2 regions of the Microbispora sp. CA-102843 genome follow, and region 1 is predicted to be linked to the other one. Evidence: predicted binding sites of a transcription regulator. Region 1 holds the regulator's gene; the other holds the start of a gene.
The links. Region 1 encodes HspR, which represses chaperone genes until heat shock. Its sites were predicted from a motif close to ANTTGAGTCNNNNNGACTCAANT; they were not measured.
Positions count from the first base shown of each region.

Region 2: lon (endopeptidase La) is a predicted target of HspR. The motif match lies at 2,073-2,095, and genes of this name have one in related genera.

Region 1 covers NZ_JBNJNF010000001.1:9,092,377-9,099,585, reverse strand. Annotated here, with positions in the region: gene clpB (ATP-dependent chaperone ClpB) at 102-2,693, opposite strand; gene ACQEVJ_RS42375 (heat shock protein transcriptional repressor HspR) at 2,717-3,064, opposite strand; gene dnaJ (molecular chaperone DnaJ) at 3,069-4,238, opposite strand; gene grpE (nucleotide exchange factor GrpE) at 4,366-4,998, opposite strand; gene dnaK (molecular chaperone DnaK) at 4,995-6,860, opposite strand; gene ACQEVJ_RS42355 (hypothetical protein) at 7,072-7,209, opposite strand, start outside.
Region 2 covers NZ_JBNJNF010000001.1:3,780,308-3,787,516, reverse strand. Annotated here, with positions in the region: gene lon (endopeptidase La) at 1-2,059, opposite strand, end outside; gene ACQEVJ_RS17700 (MFS transporter) at 2,213-3,667, shown strand; gene ACQEVJ_RS17695 (AIM24 family protein) at 3,807-4,472, shown strand; gene ACQEVJ_RS17690 (hypothetical protein) at 4,671-5,555, shown strand; gene ACQEVJ_RS17685 (GntR family transcriptional regulator) at 5,552-6,004, shown strand; gene ACQEVJ_RS17680 (HAD-IA family hydrolase) at 6,130-6,708, opposite strand; gene ACQEVJ_RS17675 (hypothetical protein) at 6,738-7,209, opposite strand, start outside.

The sequences.
Region 1 (7,209 bases):
ACATCCACGTCCCCCTGATCGCGTACCGTAGTCCGACGAACGCCGAACGTAGCAGCGAGGAGAAAGGGCGGGGCGCGCTTGCCCCAATGGTGGGGAAGACCTTACCGAGTGGGCCGGATCGTCAGCGTGTCACCTGCCTCGTCAAAGTCGACGATTACCTCGTCGCCGTCCCGGATGGCCCCCGACAGCAGCTCCTTGGCGAGCTTGTCGCCGATGGCCGACTGGATCAGGCGGCGCAGCGGGCGGGCGCCATACAACGGGTCGTAGCCGGTCAGCGCGAGCCAGTCGCGGGCGGCGGGCGTGACGGTCAGCTTCAGCCGCCGGTCCGACAGGCGCCGGGCAAGCCGGGCGACCTGCAGGTCCACGATCTGCGACAGCTCCTCGGTGCCCAGCGCGTCGAACACGATGATGTCGTCGAGCCGGTTGAGGAACTCGGGCTTGAACGACGCCCGCACCGCGTTCAGCACGGCCTCGCGCTTGGCCCCGTTCTCCATCGCGGGGTCCACGAGGAACTGCGAGCCGATGTTCGAGGTGAGGATCAGGATCGTGTTGCGGAAGTCGACCGTGCGGCCCTGCCCGTCGGTGAGCCGGCCGTCGTCGAGCACCTGCAGCAGGATGTCGAATACCTCGGGGTGGGCCTTCTCGATCTCGTCCAGCAGCACCACGGTGTACGGCCTGCGCCGCACGGCCTCGGTGAGCTGGCCGCCCTCCTCGTAGCCGACGTATCCGGGCGGCGCGCCGACCAGGCGGGCCACGCTGTGCTTCTCGCCGTACTCGCTCATGTCGATGCGGGTCATGGCCCGCTCGTCGTCGAACAGGAACTCGGCGAGCGCCTTGGCCAGCTCGGTCTTGCCGACGCCGGTCGGGCCGAGGAAGAGGAACGAGCCGGTCGGCCGGTCGGGGTCGGCGATGCCGGCCCGGGCACGCCGTACGGCGTCGGAGACGGCCTGGACGGCCTCACGCTGGCCGATCAGGCGCTGGCCCAGCTCGTCCTCCATCCGCAGCAGCTTGGCGGTCTCGCCCTCCAGCAGCCGCCCGGCGGGGATGCCGGTCCACGAGGAGATGACCTCGGCGATGTCGTCGGGGCCGACCTCCTCTTTCACCATCGGCTCGGCCTCGGCCTCCGCCGTCTCGGCGGCCTTGGTGGCCTCGTCGAGCTCCTTCTCCAGGCGGGGGACGTCGCCGTACATGAGCCGGGACGCGGCCTCGAAGTCGCCGTCGCGCTGGGCCCGCTCGGCCGCGCCGCGCGCCTCGTCGAGCTGCTTCTTCAGCTCGCCGACCTTGTTGAGGCCGGCCTTCTCCCGCTCCCACCGGCTGACCAGGGCGTTGAGGTCCTCCTGGCGGTTGGCCAGCTCCTCGCGGAGCTTCTCCAGGCGCTGCCGGCTGGCCTCGTCGGTCTCCTTGACGAGCGCGAGCTCCTCCATCTTCAGGCGGTCCACGCTGCGCTGGAGCTGGTCGATCTCCACCGGCCGCGAGTCGATCTCCATGCGCAGCCGCGACATCGACTCGTCCACCAGGTCGATCGCCTTGTCCGGGAGGAAACGCGCCGTGATGTAGCGGTCGGAGAGCGTCGCGGCGGCGACCAGGGCGCTGTCGGAGATCTGCACCTGGTGGTGGGCCTCGTAGCGGCCCTTGAGCCCGCGCAGGATCGCGATCGTGTCCTCGACGGTCGGCTCGCCGACGTAGACCTGCTGGAACCGCCGCTCCAGGGCCGGGTCCTTCTCGATGCGCTCGCGGTATTCGTCGAGCGTGGTGGCGCCGATCATGCGCAGCTCGCCGCGGGCCAGCATGGGCTTGAGCATGTTGCCGGCGTCCATCGCGCCCTCGGCGGCGCCCGCGCCCACCATGGTGTGCAGCTCGTCGATGAACGTCACGATCTGGCCGTTGCTCTCCTTGATCTCGTTGAGCACGGCCTTGAGGCGTTCCTCGAACTCGCCGCGGTATTTCGCGCCCGCGACCATCGCGCTGAGGTCGAGCGCGACCAGGCGCTTGTTGCGCAGGCTCTCGGGCACGTCGCCCGCGACGATCCGCTGGGCGAGGCCCTCGACCACGGCGGTCTTGCCGACGCCGGGCTCGCCGATCAGCACGGGGTTGTTCTTGGTGCGGCGCGACAGCACCTGGACGACCCGGCGGATCTCGCTGTCGCGGCCGATCACCGGGTCGAGCTTGCCGGAACGCGCCCGCTCGGTGAGGTCGACGCCGTACTTCTCCAGCGCCTGGTAGGTGTCCTCAGGGGTCTCGCTGGTCACCCTGGCATGCCCGCGGACCTTCTCGAACGCCTCGAGCAGCGCGTTGGGGGTGGCGCCCGCGGCCTTCAGCAGGTCGGAGACCTGCCCGCCGTCGGTGGCGAGCCCGACCAGCAGGTGCTCGGTCGAGACGTACTCGTCCTCGAGCTGCTTGGCCCGCTGCGCGGCGGTGTTGAGCACGGTCAGCAGCTGGCGTGAGCTGGACGGCGCGCTCACGGTGGAGCCCTGCGCCTTCGGCAGCCGGTCGAGCAGATCCTCGGCCTGGGCGCGCAGGTGCCGGGGGTCGGCGCCGACGGCCTGCAGCAGCGACCCGGCGATGCCGCCGTTCTGCGCCAGCAGGGTCGTCAGCAGGTGCGCGGGCGCGACCTCGGGGTTGCCGTCGGCCGCGGCGCGCCGGACGGCCGCGGACAGTGCCTCCTGGCTCTTCTGGGTGAACTTGTAGTCCATATGTGAATGCCTCGTTTCGCCGGTCAGGCAGGTGGCAGTTCGTAGCGGACCAGTGCCCGCAACATCGTGAGCTCACCCCTGAGCTGGGTGACCTCCTCGCGCAGGCGCATGTTCTCGGTTTCGAGTTCGAGGATGCGCTTGATGCCGGCGAGGTTGATGCCGTGCTCCTGGGAGAGCCGCTGGACCTCGCGCAGAAGCACGATGTCCCTTGTCGAATACAGCCGCCCCCGCCCGGCCGTACGGCCGGGGCTGACGAGGCCGAGCCGGTCGTACTGGCGCAGCGTCTGCGGGTGCAGCCCGGACAGCTGGGCGGCTACGGAGATCACATAGACGGGGGTGTCGTCGGAGATGTCGAAAAACCTGGCATCCATCGGCTCACTCGCTTCTGGCCTGCTTGATCAGCTCTTCGCGAAGGTCCTGGCCCTCCGTGGCGTTCCTGAACTCCTCGAGGGCCGCGCGGGCCTTGTCGTCGAGGTTCTGGGGCACCGTGACCTGGACGGTGACCAGCAGGTCGCCCTTCGTGCCGTCCTTGCGGGAGGCCCCCCGGCCGCGCACTCGGAACGTCCGCCCGTTGGGCGTTCCCTCCGGGATGCGCAGGGTCACCGGCATCCCCCGCAGCGTCGGCACCTTGATCTCGGCGCCGAGCGCGGCCTCGGGGAAGGTGACGGGGACCGTGACGGTCAGGTTCTCCCCGCTGCGCCCGAACACGGGGTGCGGCTTGACGTGGACCAGCACGTAGAGGTCGCCGGCCGGGCCGCCGTTCTCGCCGGGCGCGCCCTTGGCCTTGATCCTGATGCGCTGGCCGTCGCCGACCCCGGCCGGGATGCGGGCCTGGATCGTACGGGTGCTCTTGCCGCGCCCGCTGCCCTCGCAGACGGGGCAGGGGTCGTCGACCACCAGGCCCCGGCCGCGGCAGTCGCGGCACGGCTCGGAAAAGGCGAAGTTGCCGAGGTTGCGGCTGGCCGCCCCGGTTCCCTCGCAGGTCGGGCAGACCCGCGGCGTGGTGCCCGCCTTCGCCCCCGTGCCGCCGCAGGCGGTGCAGGCGGCCGAACTGGTGAGCCGGAGGGACACGGTGGTGCCGTCGACCGCCTCGCCGAAGGCGAGCGTCACCTCCGACTCGATGTCCTGGCCGCGCCGTGGCCGGGCGGTGGTCGTGCGCGTGCCCGCTCCGCCCCGGTTGAACAGCCCCCCGAACAGGTCCCCGATGCGCTCGCCCGACCCCGTGCCGCCGAACAGGTCGCCGAGGTCGAAGTTGAAGCCGCCGCCGGCCCGGGTCCCGCCCGCGCCGGCGTAGCCGCCGAGCCCCGACCCGAAGAGCGTGCGCGCCTCGTCGTACTCCTTGCGCCGCTTGACGTCGGAGAGCACGTCGTACGCCTCGGAGACCTCCTTGAACTTCTCCTCGGTCTCCTTGTTCCCCGGGTTGGCGTCGGGGTGGTACTGGCGGGCGAGCTTGCGGTAGGCCTTCTTGATCTCCTCCGCGCTCGCGGACTTGGGCACACCAAGGACGGCGTAGTAGTCCTTTTCCAAGTAGTCCTTGGTGCTCATCTATCGCTTCCTTCGCACACGAAAGGGGAGTGAATCGGTGTTCTCGCGGCCGTCCCCGCGGCTGTCGTCGCGGGTGCCCTCGCGGGTCTCTCCCGATCTTCGCCGATCGGGAGAGACCTCCGCGGTTTCAGTTCTCGTCCGGCCCGCCGGAGCCGGCCGCCGTCTCCTCCGGCGCCGCCTCCTCGCTCGGCTCGGCGACGGCCACGCGGGCGGCGCGCAGGATCCGGTCGTTGATCCGGTAGCCCGGCTGGAGGATCTCGACGCACGTCGGCTCGGTCACCTCCGCCGAGTAGCTGTGCAGCAGGGCCTCGTGCACGGTCGGGTCGAAGGGGTCGCCCTTCGCGCCGTACACGGTCAGGCCCAGCTTGCCGACGGTCGCCTCCAGCGACTCGCTCACCTTCGCGAAGCCGCCGGTGAGCTCACCGTGGTCGCGCGCGCGGCCGATGTCGTCGAGCACCGGCAACAGTTCGGTCAGCACGTTCGCGACGGCCTGCTCCTTGACGGCGATCCGGTCGCGCTCGACCCGCTTGCGGTAGTTGCTGAACTCCGCCTGAAGCCGCTGGAGGTCGGCGGTGCGCTCGGCGAGCAGGTCCGTCGCGGACCCCTCGGCGGGCGCCGCCGCCGTCTCCGTGCCCTGGTCGCCGGGGGCGGCCTCGGGCACGCCCCCGGCGGCCTCGCGGGCCTTGCCGGTCTCCGGGTCGATCTTGCGGTTGTCGCGGATCACCGGCTCCTCCTCGGGGCCGTTCTCACGCGGGCTCACTTGCGGCCGCCCTCCCGCTCGTCGTCGACGATTTCAGCCTCGACCACGTCCTCGTCGGCCTTCGCCTGCGCGTCCTCCGCGCCCGCGCCGGCCGCGGCGCCCTCGGCACCGGCCTGTGACTGGGCGTAGATGGCCGAGCCCATCTTCTGGCTGACCGTGGCGAGCTTCTCGGCGGCGGTGCGGATGACGGGGATGTCGGTGCCCTCCAGCGCCTTCTTCAGCTCGGCGAGCGAGTCGTTGACCTCGGTCTTCACGTCGGCCGGGACCTTCTCGTCGTTCTCGCGGAGGAACTTCTCCGTCTGGTAGGCCAGCGCGTCCGCGTTGTTGCGGACCTCGGCCTCCTCACGGCGCTGCTTGTCGTCCTCGGCGTAGGACTCCGCCTCGCGCATCATGCGCTCGATGTCCTCCTTGCCCAGGGCCGAGCCGCCGGTGATGGTCATCGACTGCTCCTTGCCCGTGCCGAGGTCCTTCGCCGAGACGTTCACGATGCCGTTGGCGTCGATGTCGAAGGTGACCTCGATCTGCGGGATGCCGCGCGGTGCCGGGGCGATGCCGGTCAGCTCGAAGGTGGCCAGCTTCTTGTTGTACGCCGCGATCTCGCGCTCGCCCTGGTAGACCTGGATCTGCACCGACGGCTGGTTGTCCTCGGCCGTGGTGAAGACCTCCGAGCGCTTGGTCGGGATCGTCGTGTTGCGCTCGATGATCTTGGTGAAGATCCCGCCCTTGGTCTCGATGCCCAGGCTGAGCGGGGTGACGTCGAGCAGCAGGACGTCCTTGACCTCGCCCTTGAGGACACCGGCCTGGAGCGCGGCGCCGATGGCGACGACCTCGTCCGGGTTCACGCCCTTGTTGGGCTCCTTGCCGCCGGTCAGCTCCTTGACCAGCTCGGACACGGCCGGCATACGGGTGGAGCCGCCGACCAGGACCACGTGGGCGATGTCGGAGATCTTGATCCCCGCGTCCTTGATGACCTGGTGGAAGGGGCCCTTGCAGCGCTCGATCAGGTCGGCGGTGATCCGCTGGAACTCCGCCCGGGTCAGCTTCTCCTCCAGGTGCAGCGGGCCCTCGGAGGAGGCGGTGATGTAGGGCAGGTTGATCGTGGTCTCGGTCTGGGCCGACAGCTCGATCTTGGCCTTCTCGGCCGCCTCGCGCAGGCGCTGGAGGGCCATCTTGTCCTTGGACAGGTCCACGCCGTGCGCGTTTTTGAAGCGAGTGACCAGTTCGTCGACGACCCGCTGGTCCCAGTCGTCGCCGCCGAGGAGGTTGTCACCACTGGTGGCCTTGACCTCGACGAACCCGTGCCCGTCCTCCTGGCCGACGTCGAGCAGGGACACGTCGAAGGTGCCGCCGCCGAGGTCGAAGACCAGGATGGTCTGGTCCTTCTCCTTGTCCAGGCCGTAGGCCAGGGCCGCGGAGGTGGGCTCGTTGATGATGCGCAGCACGTTGAGGCCCGCGATCTGGCCGGCCTCCTTGGTGGCCTGCCGCTGGGCGTCGTTGAAGTACGCCGGGACGGTGATCACCGCGTCGGTGATCTTCTCGCCCAGGTACGCCTCCGCGTCCTGCTTGAGCTTCTGCAGGACGAACGCGCTGATCTGCTGGGGCGTGAACTTCTTGCCGTCGATCTCGATCGACCAGTTCGTGCCCATGTGGCGCTTGACCGAGCGGATGGTCCTGTCGACGTTGGTCACCGCCTGCCGCTTGGCGACCTCGCCGACGAGAACCTCGCCGTTCTTCGCGAACGCGACCACGGACGGCGTGGTCCGCGAGCCCTGAGCGTTCGTGATGACCGTGGGCTCGCCGCCCTCGAGGATCGAGACGACGGAGTTGGTCGTCCCCAGGTCGATACCTACCGCACGTGCCATGAGTACGTCCTTGTAGTCAAAGTTGAGTCGGTCAGACTCAAATACTAGCCCCGCTGGGGGGTCTGTCAAACGTCTTGAGTCTATGAGGCTCAACCCTGGAGCGCGCGGATTTCATCCCGTCATCGCGAACTTGTGTGGTCTGTCCTCCCTGCCCCGCCCGGGGTGTGGACCCGGCTCCGGCCCCGAAGCGGACCTGACCCGGCTCGGCGGCCTACTTCGCGCCGTCCACGACCTTCCGCCCGTCGAGCGGGGCCTTGAGGTGCACCTTCGTGGTCTTCAGGATCGCGATCGCGATGCAGACGGCGTCGGGCGAACGCCGGTCCTGCCCCTCGTACAGGGTGACGGTGAC
Region 2 (7,209 bases), 5.3 Mb from region 1:
TGACTCCGGCCGACGGGCCGTCCTTCGGCACCGCGCCCGCGGGCACGTGGATGTGCACCGACCTGTCCTTGAGCGACCCCACCGGCAGCTCCAGCTCGGCGCCCCGCGACCGCAGGAAGGACAGCGCGATCTGCGCCGACTCCTTCATCACGTCGCCGAGCTGGCCGGTCAGGGTCACACCGGTCGCCCCGGTCTCCGGGTCGGCCAGCGACGCCTCGACGTAGAGGACGTCGCCGCCCGCGCCGGTCACCGCGAGGCCGGTCGCCACGCCCGGCACCGCCGTACGCTGCCGGGCCTCCGGCAGGGACGACTCGGGCACGTGGCGCGGCCGGCCCAGGTAGGAGACCAGGTCGTCGGCCGCGACCGTCACCGGGAGCTCGGCCTCGCCGAGAGCGACCTTCGCCGTCGCCTTGCGCAGGATCCGGGCGATCGAGCGCTCGAGAGAGCGGACGCCGGCCTCGCGGGTGTACTCGCCGGCCAGGCGGCGCAGCGCCGCCTCCTTCACCGTCACGTCGTCGGCGGTGAGGCCGGCCTTCTCCAGGTTGCGCGGGAGCAGGTGGTCGCGGGCGATGGCGACCTTCTCGTCCTCGGTGTAGCCGTCGAGCGTGACGATCTCCATGCGGTCGAGCAGCGGCCCGGGCACCTGCTCCAGCACGTTGGCCGTGGCGAGGAACAGCACGTCGCTCAGGTCGAGCTCGACCTCCAGGTAGTGGTCGCGGAACGTGTGGTTCTGCGCCGGGTCGAGCACCTCGAGCAGCGCCGCCGTCGGGTCGCCCCGGTAGTCGGCGCCGACCTTGTCGATCTCGTCGAGCAGCACGACCGGGTTCATCGAGCCCGCCTCGCGGATCGCCCGGACGATGCGGCCGGGCATCGCCCCCACGTACGTGCGCCGGTGACCGCGGATCTCCGCCTCGTCGCGGACGCCGCCGAGGGCGACGCGGACGAACTTGCGGCCCATGGCGCGGGCGACCGACTCGCCGAGCGAGGTCTTGCCGACTCCGGGAGGCCCGGCCAGCGCGAGAACGGCGCCGCTGCGGCGGCCGCCGACCACGCCGAGGCCCTTGTCGGCCCTGCGCTTGCGCACCGCGAGGTATTCCACGATGCGGTCCTTCACGTCGTCCAGGCCGGTGTGGTCGGCGTCGAGCACCGCACGGGCCCCGGCGATGTCGTACTCGTCGGTCGTGTGGACGTTCCACGGGATGTCGAGCACGGTGTCGAGCCAGGTGCGGATCCAGCCGCTCTCGGGCGACTGGTCGGAGGCCCGCTCCAGCTTGCCGACCTCCTTGAGCGCGGCCTCCCTGACCTTCTCCGGCAGGTCGGCGGCCTCGATGCGGGCGCGGTAGTCCTCCTCCTCGTCGGAGGGGTCGCCGTTGAGGTCGGCGAGCTCCTTGCGCACGGCCGCGAGCTGCTGGCGGAGCAGGAACTCGCGCTGCTGCTTCTCCATGCCCTCCTGGACGTCCTTGCGGATGGTCTCCGCGACGTCCAGCTCGGCCAGGTGGTCGCGGGCCCAGCCGACCAGCTTGTCCAGCCGCTCGGCCGGGTCCGGGGTCTCCAGGAGCAGCAGCTTCTGCGGCGCCTGCAGCCAGGGGGCGTACCCCGCGCTGTCGGCGAGGACGGCGGGTTCCTTGATCTGGTTGACCGCGTCGACCACCTGCCACGCCCCCCGCTTCTGCAGGATCGTGGTGGTGAGCGCCTTGTACTCCTTGGCGAGCTCCTCGGCCCTCGGCCCAGCGGCGACCGGCTCCAGCACGGTCGCCTCGACCCACAGCGCCGCGCCGGGGCCGGTGGTGCCGGTGCCGACGCGCATGCGGTCGACGCCACGCACCACGGCCGCGGGCTCTCCGCCCGGCAGCCGGCCGACCTGTTCCACGACCGCGCTCACCCCCACCGGGCCGTAGCGGCCGTCTATCCGGGGCACCAGCAGGACCGTGCTCTCGCCATTGGCGCGGGCGGCGTCGATGGCGGCGCGGACCTCGGAGGCCGACAGATCGAGCGGCACGACCATGCCGGGCAGGACGACCTCGTCGTCCAGCGGGAGGACGGGAAGGATCTGGGACATCAGCACTCCAATAGGTTGAGTTATGTCGGCTCAACTAACAGGAGTCCGATCCTGTTCCCTGTTCTGCGTCAGTTCGCTGTGAGCGATCGTAATCGTGTAATCGTCCTTGCCGCGATGCGCGCCCACTCCCCCGGGTAACGCATGATGGCGTCCATGACATCCGGACATATCCGGCTTCGTTCGGCGCCAGGCCGGTGGGTGCTGCTGACCACGGTCCTGGGGTCGGGCATGGCGACCCTCGACGGCACCGTGGTCAACGTGGCCCTCCCCGCCCTCGGGCGCGACCTCCACGCCGGGATGTCCGGCCTCCAGTGGACCGTGAACGCCTACACGCTCACCATGGCCGCGCTGATCCTGCTGGGCGGGTCGCTGGGCGACCGGCTCGGCAGGCGGAAGGTCTTCGTCGCCGGGGTCGTCTGGTTCGCCCTGGCCTCCGCCCTCTGCGGGGCCGCGCCGAACACGCCCGTGCTCGTGCTCGCCCGTGCGCTCCAGGGCATCGGCGGGGCCCTGCTGATCCCCGGGTCCCTGGCGATCATCCAGGCGAGCTACGCACCGGACGACCGGCCGCGCGCCGTCGGCGCCTGGTCGGGGTTAGGCGGCGTGGCCGCCGCCCTCGGGCCGCTGCTCGGCGGATGGCTCGTGGAGGCGGCCGGCTGGCGGTGGGTGTTCCTGCTCAACCTGCCGCTCGCGGCCGTCGTGGTCGGCGTCGCCGCCCGGCACGTGCCCGAGACCCGGGACGCCGGGCCGCACGGCCGCTTCGACGTGCTCGGAACCGTCCTCGCCGCACCCGCGCTGGCCGGGCTGACGTACGGCCTGATCCTGGCGGGCGACGGGCTGGTGCCGCTGGCCGCCGGGCTCGTCCTGGCCGCCTGCTTCGTGGTGGTGGAGATCCGGCGCTCGCCCCGGTCCCTCGTCCCCGTGGGAGTGTTCGCCTCGCGGGAGTTCACCGCGGTCAACGTCGTCACGCTGGTCATGTACGCGGCGATGGGCCTGGTGTTCTTCCTGCTGGTCGTCCAGCTCCAGGTGTCGGCCGGACTCTCTCCGGTCGCCGCCGGGTCGGCGATGCTCCCGGTCACGATCCTCATGCTGCTGCTGTCGCCCCGGGCCGGCGAACTGGCGGCGAAAGTGGGCCCGCGCCTGCCCATGACGGGAGGGATCCTCCTGTGCGCGGCCGGGTTGCTGCTCATGAGCCGCATCGCCCCGGGCTCGTCCTACCTCGCCGACGTGCTGCCCGCGGCGGTCGTGTTCGGGCTCGGCCTGTCCGCCGCCGTCGCCCCGCTCACCGCGACCGTGCTCGCCACGGCGGAGGAGCGGTACGCGGGCGTCGCCAGCGGGGTCAACAACGCCCTGGCCAGGACGGGCGGCCTCCTGGCCGTCGCCGCCGTCCCGCCACTGGTGGGGCTGGCGGGGGACGCCTACGACTCGCCGGCCGCGTTCACCCGGGGGTTCCACACGTCGATGCTGGTCGGCGCGGCCATGATGGCCGTCGCGGCGGTCATCACGTTCGTCACGATCAGGACGAACGTCCTCGCGGCCGCGCCCGAACCGCCCGCCCCCGGCTGCCCGGTCGACGCACCACCCCTCGACCCCCGCCCCCCGACGAGTTGAGGCACGGCGAGTTGAGGCACGGCGGAAGGCCGGGGTCCGGGGGAGGTCGCATGCCTGGTCCGGTCGCCGGGCGCGGAACCGGAGCCCCCTCCCCGATCGTCACTACCCATGCACGATCACACTCATCGAAGGACCCTCCATGCGCAGCGCGCTCTTCGGGAACCTGAACGGCCAGCAGGTCCCCGGCAACTTCGTCCTGCAGAACTCCAAGATGCTCCGCGTCCACCTACCGCACGAGGTGATCGCCAGGCAGGGCTCGATGGTCGCCTTCCAGGGCCAGATGGACTTCGACTACGAGGGTTCCGGCGGAGTCGGCAGGCTGCTCAAGAAGATGGTGACCGGTGAGGGCGCGCCACTGATGCGCGTCAGAGGGCAGGGCCTGCTGTTCCTGGCCGACGACGCCCACGACATCCACCTGTTCTACCTGGAGAACGAGGCCCTCACCGTCAACGGCCGCAACCTGCTGGCCTTCGATCCCCAGCTCACCTGGGACATCCAGCGTGTGCAGGGCGCGGGGATCGCCGCGGGCGGCCTGTTCAACATGACGGTCAATGGCACCGGCTGGGTCGCGGTGACCGCGCACGGCGCACCGGTGCTCCTGGACACCTCCCAGATGCCGACGTTCGCCGACGGCCAGTCGGCGGTCTGCTGGAGCGCCCACCTGCAGGTGGGCGTCAACCGGACGATGAAGGCCGGTGCGCTGATCGGCCGTGGCAGCGGCGAGGCCATGCAGCTCGCCTTCCGAGGCCAGGGGTTCGTCCTCGTCCAGGCGAGCGAGGGCCCGCCGGTGGCGCAGGCCCAGTAGAAGCTCACTGAAGATCTCGCGTTCTGGCCTCGTTCATTCTGGGGTGAGGCCAGGGTGATTCACGTTGTCGGGATGCGTAGCGCGGCGAGGTGCGACGCCTCGGTGTAAGGGCTCCATGCGGGATTTGTATCAAGGAGTTGCGACAAGCGGCCGGGCCGGGGATGATTTGTATCATCCGGTTGATACAAAGGAGTTGGCGTGGGCCCGGTGATCCCCCTTACCCTCGCGGTGCTGCTGATGCTGGTCGCCGCACTCCTCGCCGTGCTGATATCGCTGAGCCGCGTGGTCTCAGTGCCGGCCGGCGGCGATCTGTCTGTGCTGCGCGTAACCACGACACGACTCCTCTGGGCGCGGCTTGCCGGGCTGGCGGCCGGCCTCGCGGCCTCCTGGTTCGTGTCGAGCTGGAACGGCCTCGGCCGGGGGCCGATGCTGGCCGCCCCCGTCCTGGGCATCGGCCTACTGCTCGGCACGTTGGCGGGAGAGCTCGCCGCGCCACGCCCTCACGGGCCGATCCGGGGTGCGTCACTGGAGATCAGAAGGGCGCGTGACTACCTGCCCGGATTCTCCGCGCGGCTGGCCGGCGCCCTCACGCTGGTGACCGTCCTGCTGCTGTCCGTCACGTCCGTCACGGCGAGCGCCGACGACCTGGGGCGTGCGGGACGGGAGCTGGCCATGACCAGCCCCGACGGCACGGTGCGGAGCGTGACCGGTCCGTGGCCCGGCTGGTTCTACGCGTGGCCCATGCTGGCCGTGCTCGCGACCGCGTTCCTGCTCTCCGCGTTGGTGGTGCATCGCGTCGTGCAGCGTGGACGCCCGGGTCTCGACGCGGCGGCGAGAGCCGTGGACGACGTGCAGCGCGCCCATAGCGCCCGCGTGGTCACCGCGGCCTACGGCCTCTGCGTGGCCCTGCCGCTTGCCGGTGTCGCGGTCGTCGCCGCGGGAGTCCTCTTCAGACAGAGCGATTTCGCCGGCTGGACCACGCCCGCGGCGTTCGGCCTCCTGGGGATCGCGGTCTTCGCCGCGGGCTCGGCCATCTGGTACCTGGCCGAGTTGCTCTCCCGGCCAATAATCAGAGCATCATGATCGAGGTCGATGTCACCAGCCCCTCTCCGCCGTACGAGCAGATCCGGGCACAGTTCGCAGAGCTGATCAGGTGCGGGGTGCTGGCCGTCGGCACCCGGCTCCCTCCGGTTCGCCAGCTCGCCGCCGACCTCGGCCTGGCGGCGGGCACCGTGGCGCGGGCGTACAAGGAGCTGGAGCAAGCCGGATATGTGACCGGAAAACGCGGGGGCGGCACCCGAGTTCTGCCGCAATCCGAACCTCGGACGGCGCGAGCGGAGCTCATCAGGAGCCACGCCCGCGCCTACCTCGCCGAGGTGACCCGCCTTGGCGGATCCGCCGAGGAAGCGATCGCCGCCCTGTCCGATGTGGCCGCGGCCATCCACCCGGGCGAGGACGCGGACCGTGAGCGGCTCGACCTGGATCCCGCCATGGCGGACCGGTCCGGGCCCGGTACAGCACCCCATCGATGACCATGCGGTGACCACTCCACCGGCCACCGCGTGCTCCCGGGGGTGGCCTCCCCCGCCGCTCGCAGCCGGGTCCACAGCACGATCCGGTCCGCGGTGGGCTCCGCCGTGAACCGCCGACGAACAGCTCAGCCCAGCAGCGTCTTCAGGTCCTCGCGCAGGGCGGCGCCGTCGCGGAAGTGGACGGCGGCGAGCCCCGCCCGCTCGGCCGCCGCGACGTTCTCCAGCCGGTCGTCCACGAAGACGAGGTCGCCGGGGGCCGCTCCGAGCCAGGCCACGGTCTCGTGGAAGATCTCCGGCTCCGGCTTCACCAGACCCATCCGGCCGCTGTAGAACCGCGGGCCGATCGGCCGCATGAACGGCAGCGTGTCGATGCCCTCGGCGACGCAGACCGGCATGTTGGACAGCAGCGCCATGGGCACCCCGACACCGGCCAGCTCATCGATGATCGCCACGGTCTCCTCGTTGGGCCGCGACCAGCTCGCCACGTCGAGGGCGACGACCGCGTCCAGCTCGGCGCCGCCCATCGGCCTGCCGTACACGTGGGACCAGTACGCGGCCGGGTCGAGCGAGCCCCGGTCGAAGTCGAGCCGCACCTCCCAGTAGCGGTCCTCGAACCCCGGATCACCTCCCGCCATGCGCGCGACGTCCTCGGGGGCCTGGGGAAGCGACACGACGTTGCCGTAGTCGAAAAGCACAGTCTTCATGGTCGTACGATCATAACCGCTGTTCGGACTCAGGCCACGTAGGGCTTGAGGTACTCGTTGGCGCTCCCGCAGCGCAGGTAGTTGCGCACGGTGTGGAAGTCGAGCCAGTCGATGTCGCAGGAGACGTCCCGCTCGACGCCGTCGAAGCACGACGCCAGCATGGCCGGGATCGCGGCGATGTCGTCCTTGTCGGCGATGTTGATCCAGCGGCGCACCCCCGGCGGACGCGCCCCGCGGCCCCGGACCGGGACCGGCGCGAGCCGCTCGAAGACGACGTCGCGCATGCCGAGTGGGCTGCCCAGCGTCACCAGCAACTCGACCGACAGGTCGGGATGCGCCCACAGCGCCTCGTACGTCACGACGCTGCCGAGGGAGTGGGCGACGACCACCCGGGGACGGCGCCTGCGGACGACGTCGGCCACCGCGTCGCGGGCGCGCACGCGCGGGTCGCCGCCGCCCAGGTAGGCGGCCACCTCCGGGCAGAAGTCCTGGGCGAAACGC